Regions from separate parts of the Mesorhizobium shangrilense genome, predicted to be linked through region 2. Evidence: predicted binding sites of a transcription regulator. Region 2 holds the regulator's gene; each other region holds the start of a gene.
The links. The regulator LexA, encoded in region 2, represses DNA repair genes until DNA is damaged. The targets are predictions, from matches to a motif close to TGTTCNNNNTGTGTTCNG.
Positions count from the first base shown of each region.

Region 1 (4,289 bases), 3.7 Mb from region 2:
CCGGCGTTATCTCGTGCCTTGGCTGATGCAGATGGTGCTGGCGGCGCGCGCCGGTGGTCTCGACGTGCTCGATGGCGTCTTCAACGATTTTCGCGACCTCGACGCTTTCGGCCGCGAATGCGCGGAAGCCGCCGTGATGGGTTTCGACGGCAAGACCCTCATTCACCCCACTCAGATCGAAGCCGCGAACAATGCCTTTGCACCATCGTCCGAAGCCGTGGCCGAGGCACGCGCGGTGAAGGCCGCCTTTTCGCTGCCAGAAAATGCCGGCAAGGGTGTGATTGCACTCGATGGAAAAATGGTCGAGCGGCTGCATCTGGCGCAGGCCGAAAAACTGCTGGCGAAGGCGGCCGCCATCGGCGCATGATAGGGCCCGATGCACGTGCTACTCACGACAGGACTTGACGGATGAAACTCTACCGCTTTCTGACTGGCCCCGACGACGCCAGCTTCTGCCACAAGGTGACGGCGGCTCTGAACAAGGGCTGGCACCTGTTCGGCTCGCCGACCTATGCCTACGACAAGAAGGCCAAGGCCATGCGCTGCGGCCAGGCCGTGGTCAAGGATATCGACGGTCAGGAATACGGGCCGGATACGAAGCTTAGTGATTGGTAGACTCGCAAAACGCCTGTCCTTCCTTCGTCATCCTAGGGCGTAGCAGTCGCGAAGCGACGTCGCGGAGACCCTAGGATCCATGCCGTTACCTTGGCCAAGGAGCGCGGCGGATCAGGATTGGTGCGACAGGAAAAGCGCAACTGATGGTGCTCTGTCGTGCACCGTCGAGCACGGCACCACCATCCCGGCATGGATCCCAGGGTCTGCGCTCCGCTTCGCGTCGCTCCGCTCTGGGATGACGAAGGTGTGCCCCTATTCAGCCGCCTCTTCGATCTTTTCCATATCATCATCCGACAGGCCGAAATGATGGCCGATCTCGTGGATCAGCACATGGGTGACGATATCGCCCAGCGTTTCCTCGTTCTCGGACCAGTAGTCGAGGATGGCGCGGCGGTAGAGTGTGATCCGGTTCGGCCCCTCGCCGGTCTGCGGGTTCCAGCGCTCGGCGATGCCGCGTCCCTCGAACAAGCCGAGCAGGTCGAAGGGCGTTTCCAGCGACAGGTCGTCCATGATTTCATCGGTCGGGAATTCGGCGATCTGGATGACGATCTCGCCGGTCAGTTTGCGGAAATCCTCCGGCAGATGGGCATAGGCCTCCAGCGCCAGGAACTCCATTTCCTCCATCGAAGGCGAAAGCTCGTCGTGCCAGGTGCGGGTCTTGTAGATGCGGGCCATGCTTTTTCCTTTGAACCCGGCATATAGGCTTTCGCAGGGGTCGAGGCAAATGCCGGACGGCCAAGCTTTCCGCAAACCAAGCCGACAGGAATAAATTCCCCATGAGTCTGCTTGACTCTTCCCGCCCCCTCTGGAATCTATAGGAACATAACAGGAACAATTGTGAGTGGAAGCTGACCGTCATGGCGATGACCGCCGTGGCGCGGGAAACTGTTTTTGCCCTGCGCCGCCAGATCGCGAAAATCGAGGGAACGCTGCCCGAGCGCCTGGAGGTGCCGGTCGGCGCGCCTGTTGACGCCGATCTTACTCTCAAGGCCGATCTCACCTTTGTCCGGCGCGGCCTTGCCGTGGCGCCACAGGACGCGTTTCTGCAGACCGGCGCCACGCGTCTCGACGGTGCCTTGAGCGGTGGACTGCCGAAAGCCGCCCTGAACGAGATCCATGGTACTGAAACCCGCGATGCCGGAGCCGTCGCCGGTTTCGCTTTGTCGCTCATAAGCCTGATCCTCAAGCAGGGGCCGCGACTGCCCGTGCTGTGGGTCGGCACATCGGAGATTTTCCACGAGGCCGGCTTTCCCTATGCCAGGGGGCTTCATTCGCTCTTCGGCATCGAGCCTGAACAGCTGCTGTTCTCCGAGGCGCCAAAACTGGTCGATGCGCTGTGGGTGACCGAAGAGGCCGCCCGGATGACGGCGCTCGCCGCCGTCATCCTCGAAATCCGCGGCAACCCGCAACGGCTGGATCTCACGGCGACGCGCCGGCTGCACGCCCGGGCGCAGAATGCCGGCCGGCCGGTGTTCCTGCTGCGGCAGGCCGCCGAACCCGAACCGACGGCGGCACCCGTGCGCCTCATCCTGTCGCCGGCGCCAGCAACCGCGCGCGAGACCATCGCCGGGCCGCTTGCCGGCTCGATCGGCCGCCCGGCCTTCACCGTCACCATCGGCAAGAGCCGTACGGCCTTGCCCGGACAATTCACACTGGAGTGGAACCCCGATGAACACTGCTTCGAGGAAAGATGGCCCCAGAAAGGACGGACAGAGAAAGGACGGGCAGAGAATTCTGTCCCTGTGGTTCCCGCATCTCGGCGCGGAAAGGATCCTGCGGCAGCGGCTGGGGCGGTCCTGGCGTTCCCGGCCATCGGATCACCCGACGCCATCTCATCCACCGCTCGTGATCAGCCATCGCCAGGGGAACGCGCAGCGCATCTCAGCCCTCGACGAGCGGGCTGAAGCGCTTCACCTGAAGCGCGGCATGGGCATCGCCGACGCGCGCGCCATGCATCCGTCGATCGACATCGTCGAGGCCGATCCGGAGGCCGACCGGCGCCTGCTCGAAGGCCTTGCCGACTGGTGCGACCGCTACACGCCACTGGTGGCGCTGGACGGCAGCGACGGCCTGTTCCTCGACGTCACCGGCTGCACCCATCTTTTCGGCGGCGAACGCGCCATGCTGGACGACATCCTGTCGCGCTTCTTCCACCAGGGTTTCGATGTCCGCGCCGGACTTGCCGCGACGCCGGGCGCTGCCTGGGCGGCGGCACGCTTTTCCGGCGACCGCATCGTCGCTGGCGGCGGGGAGGAGGAACTGCTCGCGCCCTTGCCGCTGGCCGCACTGCGCATCGAGCCGGCGATCCGTGACAGTCTGGAGAGCGTCGGCCTGCGCACGGCGGGCGCCGTCATGGCGACGCCGCGCGCACCCCTTGCCCGCCGCTTTGGCGCCTCCCTGCTGTTGCGCCTCGACCAGGCGCTTGGCCGTCTCGACGAGGCGGTGTCGCCGCGCCTTCCCGTCGCGCCGCTTTCCGTCGAACGCCATCTTGCCGAGCCAGTCACCCTGACCGAGGAGATCGAACGACTGGTGGGCATGCTGGCGACGACATTGAAGAGCGACCTCGAACGACGCGGCGAGGGCGCCAGGACGCTGGCGCTGCTGCTCTTTCGCGTCGACGGCGCCGTCAGCCGCATTGCGCTGGGCACCTCACGGCCGATGCGCGAACCCATGCTGATCCAGAAACTGTTCCATGAACGGCTGGCCGCGCTCGAGCAGGATATCGATGCCGGCTATGGCTTCGATCTCGTGCGCCTGTCGGTGCTGTCGGCCGCCGCCTTCGACATGCAGCAGGCCGATCTGACCGGCGAGGTGACCGATGACGGCGCCGATATCGCTTTGTTCGCCGACCGCATCCGCGCCCGGCTCGGCGAGAGCGCGGTTTTGAAGCCTGTTCTTGTCGAGAGCCATTTGCCGGAGCGCGCCGTCGCCACGATTCCCTTTACCGAAGCGCCACGAAAAACCACGCCACCGAAAAAGCCGGACAGGATAACGACGCCCGTGCCCACGACCGTGTTTCGGCAGGAGCGGCCGATCCGGCTTTTCCGTTCGCCCGAACCCGTCGAGGTGCCGGCCACCGAAATGCCCGAGGGTCCGCCGCTGAATTTCCGCTGGCGCCGCGCGCTCTACAGGGTCACGCGTGCCGAGGGGCCGGAACGCATCGCGGCCGAATGGTGGCGTGAGGCTTCGAGCGACGAAGCGGCATCGACGCGCGACTATTTCCGCATCGAGGATGCCGATGGCCGCCGCTACTGGCTCTATCGCCAGGGCCTCTATGGCGGCTCTCAAGCCGCGCCGCGCTGGTTCATGCATGGGGTGTTCGCATGAACGCGCTGACCGTCATTCCCTATGCCGAGTTTGGCATCCAGTCGAATTTCTCTTTCCTGCGCGGTGCCTCCAAGCCGGAGGAGCTGGTGGTCGCGGCCAAGCTCCTGGGATTTTCCGCGATCGGGCTCGCCGACCGCAACACGGTGGCTGGCGTGGTGCGCGCCTGGCAGCAGGCCAAGGTCGAGGCGCTTGCCTACCACCCCGGCTGCCGGCTGGTCTTTGGCGATGGCACGCCCGACATCCTCGCCTATCCCAGGGATCGCAAGGGCTGGGGTCATCTGTGCCGCATGCTCACCCAGGCCAATCTGCGCGACGAAAACGAAAAGGGCGCGACCCTTCTCGAACGC
Region 1 covers NZ_JBEWSZ010000001.1:5,006,041-5,010,329, reverse strand. Annotated here, with positions in the region: gene ABVQ20_RS24140 (HpcH/HpaI aldolase/citrate lyase family protein) at 1-367, shown strand, start outside; gene ABVQ20_RS24135 (DUF1737 domain-containing protein) at 409-615, shown strand; gene ABVQ20_RS24130 (metallopeptidase family protein) at 868-1,290, opposite strand; gene ABVQ20_RS24125 (ImuA family protein) at 1,473-2,519, shown strand; gene ABVQ20_RS24120 (DUF6504 family protein) at 2,461-3,942, shown strand; gene ABVQ20_RS24115 (error-prone DNA polymerase) at 3,939-4,289, shown strand, end outside.
Region 1: a site for LexA is predicted at 1,432-1,449, ahead of ABVQ20_RS24125 (ImuA family protein). Genes of this name have one in related genera too.

Region 2 (4,289 bases):
GATGTTCTCTCGACGACAAGACCGACCCTGCGCTACGCGCCCGAACGGGTCCGCCTTTCCGCGCGAAAAATACCCTCCGACATGACCGCCGGTTCCCAAGTCGCGGGCTATGTTCGGCTGTTGCCACCCACCGGTCCGGTCCGTCCGGACAGTTATGACTTCTCGTTTGACAGCTATTTCACCGGCATTGGCGCCAGCGGCTTCTTCCTCAGCAATCCGACGATCGTTCCTTCCGACGATATGCCGTTTGCGGCGCGGCTTGGGTCGTCGATCGAAAACGCGCGCGAAACCATCGCCGATCATATCCGCACCAGCATCGGTGGCGCCGAGGGCGAGATTGCCGCCGCGCTTATCGTCGGCGTTCGTGCCGGAATCCCCGAAGAGATCAACGAGGCGATGCGGCGCACCGGCATCTATCATGTCATCTCCATTTCAGGACTTCACATGGCGCTGGTTGCCGGCACGATCATGCTGCTGCTGCGCGGTTCATTCGCCTTGTTTCCGGATTTCTCCTCGCGCCGTCCGGTCAAGAAATACGCAGCCGCGGCCGCGCTTGTCTCGATCGCCGCCTTTCTCGTGATTTCCGGCATTGTGGTCGCGGCTGAGCGCAGTTTCATCATGCTTTCGGTCATGCTTGTCGCTGTGCTGTTCGATCGGGCGGCATTGACCATACGCAATCTCGCAATCTCAGCCATTGCCGTTATCGTCGTCTCGCCGCACGAGGTGGTCGGCCCCAGTTTCCAGATGTCCTTTGCGGCGACCGCTGCTCTCGTTGGTGCCTATGCCGGCTGGTCCGACTATCGCGCGCGCAAGGTCAGCACGCCGCCGCCGCGACGATCTCTGCCCGGCTTCCTCATGCGAAAACTGCTGCTGGCGACCGGAGGCCTCGCCATGACGTCCATCATAGCTGGAAGCGCGACGGCACTCTTTGCGATCTGGCATTTCCAGCGGGTGTCACCGTTCAGCCTGTTTGCCAATCTGGCCATCATGCCGATCGTGTCGGTGATCGTCATGCCCTTTGCGGTCTTCAGTTCGCTGGCCATGCCATTCGGAGCGGATGGGCCGTTCCTCTATGTCATGGGCAAGGGGCTGACAGCGATGATCGCGCTGTCAGCCTGGTTCTCTGAACGTTCGCCGATCGACGCGGTCGGGTTGATTTCGCTGCAATCGGTCTTGCTGGTGACAGTCGCCCTGATCATCGCGACGATGGCGACAACCTGGCTGCGGCTGGCGTCACTGCCTTTCGCGCTTGCCGGCCTGCTGACGATTTCCGACACGCGCGCGCCGGATGTACTGATTTCGGAAGATGCGCGGCTGGTGGCGTTGCCGATCGGCGGTGGCGAACTTGCAGTGAGCCGCGAGCGCCCCAACGAATTCACGGCGGACAACTGGAAGCGTGCGCTGCAATCCGAAACCATCATCAAGCCGGAGAGCTTCGGCCAAAGCGATCCACAATTCGACATCGCTGATGCCGCTGATCTGCCGCCGGGCGCGCCATTCTCATTCTATTGCAGTGACGATCTATGCGTTGCCCGACACCCGTCCGGCGCGATCGTTGTTTATGTGGAGGATCGCAAGAAAGCTTGGAAAGCCTGTCGTTTTGCTGATCTGATCGTCATCAACGACGCGACAGGCTACGACCCTTGCCGCAATCCGACGGTCCTCGTCGTCACCAAACGACAACTCGCCCGCACGGGAAGTGCCGCCGTCTTCTTCGACCCGCAATCAGCGACTTCGCGACCGAAAATAAGCTTCGCGGTCGACAGACCGTACCGGCCTTGGCACCAGCAACGAAAATTCTCACGCGAGGCGAGGGGGCTGCCGCCCTATCGCAAGCCCGACAAACCCGTTGCTGCGCCGGCTCAATAACGCCGGATCAGTCCGACGAGCTTGCCTTGCACCTTGACGCGGTCGGGTCCGAAGATCCGGGTTTCGTAGGCAGGGTTGGCGGCCTCCAAGGCGATCGAGGCGCCTTTGCGGCGGAAGCGTTTCAGCGTCGCTTCTTCATCGTCGACCAGCGCCACGACGATCTCGCCGGGACTTGCGGTGTCGGCGTTGCGGATGATGACAGTATCGCCGTCGAAGATGCCAGCCTCGATCATCGAATCGCCCTTGACCTCCAGCGCATAGTGGTCGCCGCCCATGATCATGTCTGGCGGCACCGAGATGGAATGGGTCTGGTGCTGGATGGCATCGATCGGCACACCGGCGGCGATGCGGCCCATCACCGGGATGGATATCGCGGAGACCGCGTCATCGTCATTGCCAGCGGAAGGCATGCGGGTGGGGGCTGGCTTGATCTGTCGACCCAGGCTGCCCTGGATGACGCTCGGTGAAAATTTGCGCGCCGCGTTGAGGCCGGGTGCAATGGAATCGGGAAGACGCAGCACTTCCAGCGCACGAGCCCTGTTGGGTAGCCGGCGAATGAACCCGCGCTCTTCCAGCGCAGTGATCAGCCGGTGAATTCCGGACTTGGAAGCGAGGTCGAGCGCTTCCTTCATTTCGTCGAACGACGGGGGAATTCCGCTTTCCTTCAGCCGTTCATGGATGAACATCAGAAGTTCATGTTGCTTGCGCGTCAGCATGGCGGCCCCCAAGGGATTCGAAGACGGGATCTGAAACCAGAATCAGAAAAACAAACCCAGAACAAACACTATCTGTTCCAGTTGTGTTCCGCAACCGTTTAAAGTTTAATGAATATGTTCAGAGGGTGGAAACCATGCAATGCCCGCGACGGTTACCACGACAGCGGGCCGTGGTTCCAAATTTTGGCTTGGCCAAATTGAAATCATTTCGTTTTTTGCCTCTTGCGCAACCGTACAGCAGTCCTCGCCTCGTCGCCCGGACAACGGAAAATAATCCATTTGCGAAGCGGTTTGCCTCGCGGGTTGCCTAGCCCGCACGTGAACGAAACGAAGCCAAACTGCCAACCATTGGCAATTGCGGAATCTCATTTCCGGTCTGCCGCAAGTGGCCCCTTGGGCAGAGAGACTGCTCCGCCTCGAGTGGGCGAACATCAGGCTCATCGTCTTGGGTGAACCAGGGCGGGATTTCAGGCAGGCGGGATTGCCCCGGCCAGCACTTGCGCATAGGCGCCGGCATCAATGTTTCCGCCTGAAATAACGCAGACGATATTGCCGGTCGCGTGCTCGCTGCAAAGGGCGGCGGCCAGCGATGCGGCGCCCGCGCCTTCGGCCACGATCTTTGCGGTCGAGAACAGGAGCCGCATCGCGTCCGTTACCTGCTCAAGGCTGACGGCAATGGCTCCGTCGATAGACTGGTTCGCCAACGGCCATAGCGCGGGCACCAGGGACGGTCCGCCAATGCTCTTGATGAAGGACGGTCGTGTCTTGATCTCGACAATGCGCCCGGCTGCCAGTGCGGCGGTGACTGGAGCCGCGTTCTCGTCCTCGACCGCAAAGACCTTCGCCTGCGGCCGCAGTGCCTTGAGCGCGCTTGCGACCCCGGTTGTCATGCCGCCGCCGCCATAGGGTGTCAGCACGCAGTCGACCTCCGGCAGATCCTCGACGATCTCCAGGCCGATCGTGCCATTGCCCGCCAGCACCGCCTGATCGGTGACGGGATTCACGAGGAGTTCATCGGTGTCCGGTTGTTCAACGCCGGTGATGTAGCGCCACCAGGTCTCATGGGAGACGAAACGCACCTCTCCGCCGAGGCGGCGAACCCCGTCAATCTTGGTTCGTGGGGCGTCGGAATACATGTAGGCGGCCATTGGAACGCCAAGCGCTCTTGCTGCCCAGGCCATGCCATAGGCCATGTTGCCGGAACTGACGGTCGCGACGCCATGCCTCAGCGCCTCCGCGTCGCGAGAGAGCAAGGCATTGAGCGCCGGCCTGACCTTGAAGGCCCCGATGGGCGACAAGGTCTCGAGCTTGAGGAATATCCGTTGATCGGCCCGGCCAAGATCGACCCGCAGCAATGGCGTTCGCGGCAACCAGGTAGCCAGCCGGTCGCCGGCGGCAGCGATCTCGTCAAGCGTTGGACGGCGCGGAGGCGCTGAAATCATCCGCCGACAGCTTTCAGGCTGCCAGCACGCGCCGCGTATTTGTTTGCACCGACGTCTTCGCTGTGGACATAGACATGCAGCGTGTAGCCGACGTGAGCGGTCATCAGCGCCTTTGCCCGTTCGACGTCACGATCGAGCGCCGCTTCCATGATTGCAGTGTGGTGTTCGATTGCAATCGCCTCACGCAGCGCGTCCATTGCCTCTTCGTAGCCATCCTTGAGGCCGGCGGCGGCCCGCAACGTCGGCGCGAGCCCAAGAAAGC
Region 2 covers NZ_JBEWSZ010000001.1:1,354,121-1,358,409, forward strand. Annotated here, with positions in the region: gene ABVQ20_RS06850 (ComEC/Rec2 family competence protein) at 1-1,869, shown strand, start outside; gene lexA (transcriptional repressor LexA) at 1,863-2,585, opposite strand; gene ABVQ20_RS06860 (pyridoxal-phosphate dependent enzyme) at 3,053-4,027, opposite strand; gene ABVQ20_RS06865 (GntR family transcriptional regulator) at 4,024-4,289, opposite strand, start outside.

Region 3 (4,289 bases), 210 kb from region 2:
CCGAGCGCGTCGGTCGCGTCAGGTCGGCGAACCTTGTCCCGACATAATCTTTCAGCCGCGCCCATATCACATGCCCGACTCCGCACCCGTTACGGACAAGGTAGAGCAGCGGGCGCTCAGATATCCAGCACTTCCGTCTCGGCGAATTCGGCGCGTTCCTGGATGAAGCGGAAACGGGCTTCGGGCTTGGTACCCATCAGCGCGTCGACGGCGTCCTTGGTCGCGGCCTCTGCGTCGATCACATCCACCCTGAGCAACGTGCGCTTTCTGGGGTCCATGGTGGTTTCCTTCAGCTGCGAGGCCATCATCTCGCCCAGGCCCTTGAAGCGGCCGAGCTCGACCTTGCCGCGACCGGTGAACTCCGTGCGCAGCAACTCGTCCTTGTGGGCATCGTCGCGGGCATAGGCGACCTTGCCGCCCTGCCGGATCGAGTAGAGCGGTGGCACCGCCAGATAGAGATGGCCGCCGTGAACCAGCGACGGCATTTCCTGATAGAAGAAGGTGATCAGCAGCGAGGCGATATGGGCGCCGTCGACGTCGGCGTCGGTCATGATGATGACCCGGTCGTAGCGCAAATCCTCGTCGCGGTATTTCGAGCGCGTGCCGCAGCCGAGTGCCTGGATCAGGTCGGAGATCTGCTGGTTGGCCGCGAGCTTGTCGTTGCCGGCGCTGGCGACGTTGAGGATCTTTCCGCGCAGCGGCAGCACCGCCTGGCTGGCGCGGTCGCGCGCCTGCTTGGCCGAGCCGCCGGCCGAATCGCCTTCGACGATGAAGAGTTCGGCACCCGCCGCCGCGTTCTGGGTGCAGTCGGCGAGCTTGCCGGGAAGGCGCAATTTGCGCACGGCGCTCTTGCGCGACACTTCCTTTTCCTGGCGGCGGCGCACCCGCTCGTCGGCGCGCGCAATCACCCATTCCAGCAGCTTCGATGCTTCCTGCGGATTGTCAGCCAGCCAGTGGTCGAACGGGTCGCGGATCGCGCTCTCGACAATTCGAACTGCCTCGATCGTCGCCAGCCTGTCCTTGGTCTGGCCGACGAATTCCGGTTCGCGGATGAACACCGACAGCATGCCTGCCGCTGAAATCATCACGTCTTCCGAGGTGACGATCGAGGCGCGCTTGTTGCCGACGAGATCGGCATAAGCGCGCAGCCCGCGCGTCAGCACGTTGCGGAAGCCGGCCTCATGCGTGCCGCCTTCGCCGGTCGGGATGGTGTTGCAGTAGGAATTGATGAAGCCGTCGCCGCCGAACCAGGTCACCGCCCATTCCAACGCGCCGTGGCCGCCTTGTTTCTCGGTCTTGCCAGCGAAGATTTCCCTGGTGACCTGGAATTCGTCGCCGAGCGAGGCCTTCAGGTAGTCCTTGAGGCCGCCGGGGAAATGGAACGTCGCCTTGGCCGGCGTCGTGTCCTTTTCCCTGATCAGCGATGGATCGCAGGTCCAGCGGATTTCGACGCCGCCGAACAGATAGGCTTTCGACCGCGTCATGCGGTAGAGCCGCGCCGGCTCGAACGCCGCGCCCTTGCCGAAGATCTGCTCGTCGGGATGGAAGCGGATCTTGGTGCCGCGCCGGTTGTGCACTTCGCCGAGCTGCTCAAGCCCGGTCACCGGAACGCCGCGCGAAAAACGCTGGCGGTAGAGCTGACGCCCACGCGCCACCTCGACCTCGAGATGATCCGAAAGCGCGTTGACGACGGAGACACCGACGCCATGCAGGCCGCCCGAGGTCTCATAGACCTTCGAGTCGAACTTGCCGCCGGAATGCAGCGTCGTCATGATGACTTCGAGCGCCGGCTTCTTGAATTTCGGGTGCGGATCGACCGGGATGCCGCGACCATTGTCGGTGACGGCGAGATAGCCGTCGGCGGACAACTCCACGTCGATGAAGGTCGCGTGGCCGGCGACCGCCTCGTCCATCGAGTTGTCGATGACCTCGGCGAACAAATGATGCATCGCCTTGTCGTCGGTGCCACCGATATACATGCCTGGACGCCGCCGTACCGGCTCAAGGCCTTCAAGCACCTCGATGTCGGCGGCACTATAGCTGTCGCTGGCATCACGCGATGGCGCTGGGCGTTTCGCTGCCTGCACCAGCGGATCCGCCGGGCGCGCCGGTGCACGAACCGGTTGCGGCTGCTTGCCCAGGTTGCCGAAAAGATCGTTGCTGTCGTCCATGCCTGTCCGGGTACCGATACTGCGAATCACCCCGCAATACTGCCACGCTTTTGCAGCGTAGGCGACGGAGGTTCCTGTTACGTTCGAGGATTTGACCCCCTCTTAACCCAAAACCATTCGATAACCAAGCAGGCGGAAATAGGTCGAATGCCGCCGAGCAAGATTCCTCATTCTTTAACAATGCCGCCTAGCGTGAGCCCAACAAAACAAGAAACTGCGGGCATCAGGGGTTTCGGCGTGAGGGGCAAGGCCATAACGATGATCGGCATCGCCGCCGTTTTCGGCGCGATCTCGATCTTTGCCGCCGATTTCTGGGTCAAGAGCCAGGCCAGGACCGGCGCCGAGGAAAGAACGGCGTCGATCGCCGCTCCGGAGACGCCGAAGGTCGAGTTCAAGACCATCGTGGTGGCGAGTGCTCCGTTGCGCTACGGCATGCCGGTGGAGCGGGGACAACTGGCCGAAATCCCTTGGCCGCAGGACTCCCTGCCGCAGGGCGCATTCGCCACCGTTGATGCGCTGATGGCTGACGGCAATCGTGTCGTGCTGTCGCCGATTGAAATCAACGAACCGCTGCTGCTCGCCAAACTGTCGGGACCGAACGGCCGCGCGACGCTTTCCAACATGCTGTCGCCCGGAATGCGGGCGGTGACCATCCGCACCGACGAAATCGCTGGGGTTGGCGGTTTCGTCACACCCGGCGACCGGGTCGATGTCGTTCTGATCCGTGACGCCGGCGAAATCCAGGAAGTGGCCAAGAACGCGCAAGGGGCGGCGGGATCGACCATCACCTCGGAAATCGTCGTGGCCGACGCCAAGGTGCTGACCGTCGGGCAAGGCGCCGACGTGCGCCAGACCACGCCGCAAATTGCCAATTCCGTGACCATCGAGGTGACAACGGAGGGAGCCCGCAAAGTCGCGCTTGCCCGCACCGTCGGCACGCTGTCGCTGTCGCTTCGCTCGGCCAGCGACAGCATTGTCGGCAAGGACGGGGTCACCACCATCTCAGCCTTTGGCGGATCGGTCGCCTCCGGTGTCAAGGCGACCGCTGTTACGGTGTTCGACGCTGTGGCCAAAGAGCCCGAGGGTCCAAAATTCAAGAAGATCATCGTGACCCGCGGCACGCAGGTCGAGGAATACCAGGTGCCTTCGCGGGACCAGAAATAGAGGCCGGCATGTACCGGACAGGGACGAGACAATGTTGGCGCTGATCATGCATGGGATGACGAAACGACTGCGTCTGGCGCGCGCCCTGGCGATAGCGGCTTCGCTTGCCGCTGCCGGGATGCTGGCTGTTGGCGCGCCAGCCCGGGCGAGCAATGACATTGTCTATGTGTCGTCGACCAAGAATGCGTCGGTCAAGGTGGCCAAGGGCAAGCCGAAGACCATCATCACCAGCGCCGCCTTCTACCAGATCGTGATCGGCGACCCCGACATCGCCAACGTCAACCCGTTGACCGACAAGTCCTTCTACGTGCTCGGCAACAATCTGGGCACCACCGGTATCGCGCTGTTCGACGAGAAAAAGCAGCTGGTGGGCACCATCGACATCGAAGTCACGCTCGATACCGACCAGCTGGCCAGCACGATCCGCGCCGCCGTGCCGGACGCCAACATCAAGGTCGGTTCCGCCAATGGCCGCGTCGTGCTGTCGGGCGACGCTGATGATGCCGTTGCCGCCGACAAGGCAAACAAGATCGCGACGCGCTTCTCCGGCAAGGAAGAGGTGATCAACTCCGTCAACATCTCGTCGTCGCAGCAGGTCCAGCTCAACGTCCGCTTCGTCGAGATCAACAGGCAGGCGGGACAGCAACTGGGCGCGAAATACGCCGCCAATTTCGCCTATGGACTGGGTGGGCGCAGCGTCCAGATCGATCCGGGTACTGTTCCGGCCGCGGGCACCGGCGAAATCATCGGGCGGTTGCTGTCGAACGGCGTTTCGATCGACATTGCAATCCAGGCACTGGAAAACAAAGGCCTTGCGCGACGGTTGGCCGAGCCGAACCTGATCGCTCGCTCTGGCCAGACGGCAAGCTTTCTCGCCGGCGGCGAGTTTCCGATCCCTGTTTCCGAGGACAATGGCAAGATATCAGTCAGCTACAAGAAATATGGCGTCAGCCT
Region 3 covers NZ_JBEWSZ010000001.1:1,139,429-1,143,717, forward strand. Annotated here, with positions in the region: gene ABVQ20_RS05845 (FUSC family protein) at 1-70, opposite strand, end outside; gene parE (DNA topoisomerase IV subunit B) at 117-2,171, opposite strand; gene cpaB (Flp pilus assembly protein CpaB) at 2,409-3,335, shown strand; gene ABVQ20_RS05860 (type II and III secretion system protein family protein) at 3,454-4,289, shown strand, end outside.
Region 3: a site for LexA is predicted at 2,241-2,258, ahead of parE (DNA topoisomerase IV subunit B). Genes of this name have one in related genera too.

Region 4 (4,289 bases), 620 kb from region 2:
TGCTCGGAGTCCATGACCAGCGCGACATGCTCGAGGAAGGAACGCAGCGATTCGTACTCCTCCATGGAGCGGATCAACTCCTTGAGGTTTTCCAGCCGTCCCGGCGCCTCGACCGAGCGGTCGTTCTTCCACATGTCGGTGTAGCCGCTCTCCTCGAGAATGGTCTCGGCGAGTTCGGTGTGCGGCGTGTTTTCCAGCGCCTTCTGCCAGCGCTCGAAATTGGCGGAGACTTCGCGCAGGGCCGCGCGCGGTTTCGGCTTCAACTCGTCGCTCTCGGCGAGTTTGGCGGCGGCCTCCAGCATGGGAATGCGCAGCGCCCGCGCCGTGTCGTGGATCTGGCGGATGGTGGCTTCGCCGAGACCGCGCTTGGGCACATTGACGATACGCTCGAAGGCGAGATCATCGGCGCCTTGGGCGACGACACGGAAGAAGGCCATGGCGTCGCGGATTTCCAGCCGCTCGTAGAAGCGCGGGCCGCCAATGACGCGGTAGTTAAGGCCGAGCGTGACGAAACGATCTTCGAATTCCCGCATCTGGAAGGAGGCGCGGACCAGGATCGCCATGTCGTTGAGATTGTGCTGCTGGCGCTGGTAGCTCTCGATTGTCTCGCCGACGGCGCGGGCTTCCTCTTCGGAATCCCAGGCGGCATGGACATGCACCTTGCCGTCTTCCGGCTCGTCGCGGTCGGTGAACAGCGTCTTGCCGAAGCGGCCCTCATTGTGGGCGATGAGGTGGGAGGCAGCACCCAGTATGTGCGCGGTCGAGCGGTAGTTGCGCTCCAGCCGGATGATGGTGGCGCCGGGAAAATCCTTGTCGAAGCGCAGGATGTTGTCGACCTCGGCCCCGCGCCAGCCATAGATGGACTGGTCATCGTCGCCCACGCAGCAGATGTTTACGGTGGAATGGCGCTGGTTTCCCTCCCCCTTGAGGGGAGGGTGGCCGGGCGAAGCCCGGTCGGGTGGGGTCCGCGCGGCAGTGCTCGACGCGTTTGATGACTGGGCGGTGCCTCCTGCGGCGACCCCCTCCGCCCGCTTCGCGGGCACCTCCCCCTCAAGGGGGGAGGATTGCGGCCGTTGCGCCAGCAGGCGCAGCCACATGTACTGGGCGGTGTTGGTGTCCTGATACTCGTCGACGAGTATGTATTTGAAGCGCTTGTGATATTCCTTCAGCACATCCGGATTGGCGCGGAAGATTCGGATCGGGTGGCACAGAAGATCGCCGAAATCGCAGGCGTTCAGCGTCTTCAGCCGTTCCTGATAAGCCTTGTAGAGTTCGCGGCCCTTGCCGTTGGCAAAGGCGCGGGCGTCGCCCTCGGCAATGTCCACCGGACCTTGCCCCTTGTTCTTCCAGCCGTCGATCATCTGGGCGAACTGCTTGGCCGGCCAGCGCTTGTCGTCGAGACCTTCGGCCTGGATGAGCTGCTTGATCAGACGCACGACGTCGTCGGTGTCGAGAATGGTGAAATCCGACCGCAGGCCGGCGAGCTCGGCGTGCCTGCGTAGCAGCTTGACGCCGATCGAGTGGAAGGTGCCGAGCCAGGGCATGCCCTCCACAGCCTCGCCGACGAGCAGGCCGATACGCTGCTTCATCTCGCGCGCGGCCTTGTTGGTGAAGGTCACGGCGAGGATCTGCGAGGGGAAGGCCCTGCCGGTGGCGAGGATGTGGGCAATGCGGGTGGTCAGCACGCGGGTCTTGCCGGTGCCGGCGCCGGCCAGCACCAGAACCGGGCCTTCGGTGGTTTCCACCGCCAGCCGCTGCTCCGGGTTGAGGCCTTTGAGATAGTCGGGCGCATTGTTGTGGCCGCTACGGGCAGCCATGGCGCGCGCGGCTATGCCCGAAGGGGCCGAGGGGCGCGCATTCGGTTCGTCAAAAAAGGGCATGTCTTCCGAAAAGCCGGACATCGCCCCCGAATGTAGTGATTCGGGAGCGAAAGGCCAGAAGTGTCTACGTTTTGTTCTGGTAAACTGCTGGATATGGCCGTTCAAGCCTTGCGGAAGACGGGTGCGACAAGACTTGGGCCCCAAGCCCGGACTGCTATCTTGGCCTGGGCCGCGCTTGGCGGGCGCGACCGGCGTTGTCGTCGCATTCGGTCAAATGCTGGCGCTGCCCCTCATCCGCCTGCCGGCGTTCGTCATTCGAAAAGCCAAGCAGTTGGCTTTTCGTCCGCTGCGCGGACCACTCCTCAACTCCCCGTATAGTGACGGGGAGAAGGCAGCTGTCGCGATCCTCGGTGCACTTTCCGCAACGCTGGAGATTGGCGAAATCCGAGGTGAGAGTCTGCTTGGCAGGCAGATGAGGGGCAGTGCGAACCTTTAGCCGGCTAGTATTGTGTCGGCCTAGCCGAGCCCGAGCTGGCTCTTGAGGCCGGGCACGGAGCCAAGCACCTGATTGGTCAGGCCCGGGCCGGCGGCTGCCTCGGCCTGTTGAACCAGCGCGGTGCCGGCTTGCTGGATTTGGGACATGTCGAGGCCTGTGCCCTTGAGCGCGGCGAGGCCATTGACCAATGCGCCGGCCTTTTCGCCGAGAACGCCTCCGAGCGCACCCTGCAGCGACGACAGGAAGCCGCCGCCGCTCGCGGGCGCTGCCGCCATGACGTCATATTGGTGAGCGAGGTCATCCGCGCCCGGAATCTTGGCGAAGAAGCTGGAAATGGTCGTGCCTTCCGCCTCATGCTCCATCACCGACAAGATGGTGCCGACGACCTTTTCGGTGGTTGCTTGGTCGAGGCCGGCTTTTTGCGAGACGGTGTTCACAATGTCCTGGACGTTCATGACTTCACCTCAACCTTGGGTTTTCGTGCTAACGGGACGGCGCTGATTGCTGCGCACCTTGACCATGGATTGCCGGCTCGCGTTGGCAGTCGCCGAGCGCAATGCCAGAAGGGCGGCCGCGGCGAGCAAGAATGTGCTGGCGAAGATCGGGAAGGTCATCTGTATTGCTCCTTCTGGTCAGGTGGTGATTGCGCCAGAAGTGGGCACAGCCAACCGAGGTAGTCTCCCTATATATTGGGGCAGTACCATCAAGATTTTTCGCCGATGACTAAAATGTGATGACGGCGCGGGCGCAATCACCTCACGGCGAGGGGCCGGCGACTGCTTGCGGTGTGGCTCAGCCGTGGCTGGACGATGACAACCTCGCCCCTATCTTGCCGGGATCGACGGCATTTTCAGAACCGAGGAGTGCGCCATGACAAAATCCGACGCCACCACGCCCGCAAAGCCCGCCATCACCCAGGCGATGATCGACGCCTATGACGAATACACGCATCTGACGCTCGACCGCCGCCGCTTCATGGACCATGTGACCAGGCTTGCCGGATCGGGCGTGGCAGCGGCCGCCATCGCACCACTGCTGGCGGCGAATTCGGCACAGGCGGCGATCGTCGCCGAGAGCGACCCGCGCGTGAAAGGCGAGGACATCACCTATCCCGGTCGTGGCGGCGAGATGAAAGGCTATCTGGTCCGGCCGGCGGATCAGAGCGGCAAGCTCGGCACGGTCATCGTGGTGCATGAGAACAGGGGTCTCAACCCGCATATACGCGACGTGGCACGGCGCGTGGCGCTGGAAGGGTTCGTGGCACTGGCGCCCGACTTCATGTCGCCGCTCGGCGGCACGCCAGATGACGAGGACAAGGTGCGCGACCTGTTTTCGACGCTCGACCCGGCACAGGTGGCCGCCAATGCCGTGGCAACGGTCGCCTACCTGAAAGGTGACAAGGACGGCAACGGCAAGGTTGGGGCGGTCGGCTTCTGCTGGGGTGGCGGCACGGTCAACATGCTGGCCGTCAATTCACCCGACCTGGCGGCGGCCGTGGCTTATTACGGCATGCAGCCGAAGGCCGAGGACGTGCCGAAGATCAAGGCCGCGTTGTTGCTGCACTACGCCGGTCTGGACACGCGCACCAATGCCGGCATCGATGCCTTCAAGAAAGAACTCGACGCCGCGCATGTCGAATACGCCGTCTATGTCTATGAAGGCGCCAACCATGCCTTCAACAACGACACGTCGGCGGCCCGCTACGACAAGGCGGCGGCCGACCTTGCCTGGGGCCGGACGATCGCCTTCCTCGAGCAGAAGCTGGCGTGACGGGTCAGGCGATCGCCGGAGCCCAGTCGAGCTCGAATGCCGGCGACAGGGTGAAACCCGCCGGCAGGACCGATACCGGCGGCGGACGACGCACGCCCTCCTGCAGGTAACGCAGCGCCGAGGTCAGCCCGCTCATCGTGTAGGGCTTGGCGATGACGCCGATCGCGCCTGCAAAATGATCGGGAATGCGCTTGGGGTTGGCG
Region 4 covers NZ_JBEWSZ010000001.1:733,700-737,988, forward strand. Annotated here, with positions in the region: gene ABVQ20_RS03820 (ATP-dependent helicase) at 1-1,901, opposite strand, end outside; gene ABVQ20_RS03825 (hypothetical protein) at 2,056-2,316, shown strand; gene ABVQ20_RS03830 (hypothetical protein) at 2,337-2,771, opposite strand; gene ABVQ20_RS03835 (hypothetical protein) at 2,781-2,930, opposite strand; gene ABVQ20_RS03840 (dienelactone hydrolase family protein) at 3,187-4,086, shown strand; gene ABVQ20_RS03845 (response regulator) at 4,091-4,289, opposite strand, start outside.
Region 4: a site for LexA is predicted at 1,942-1,959, ahead of ABVQ20_RS03820 (ATP-dependent helicase). Genes of this name have one in related genera too.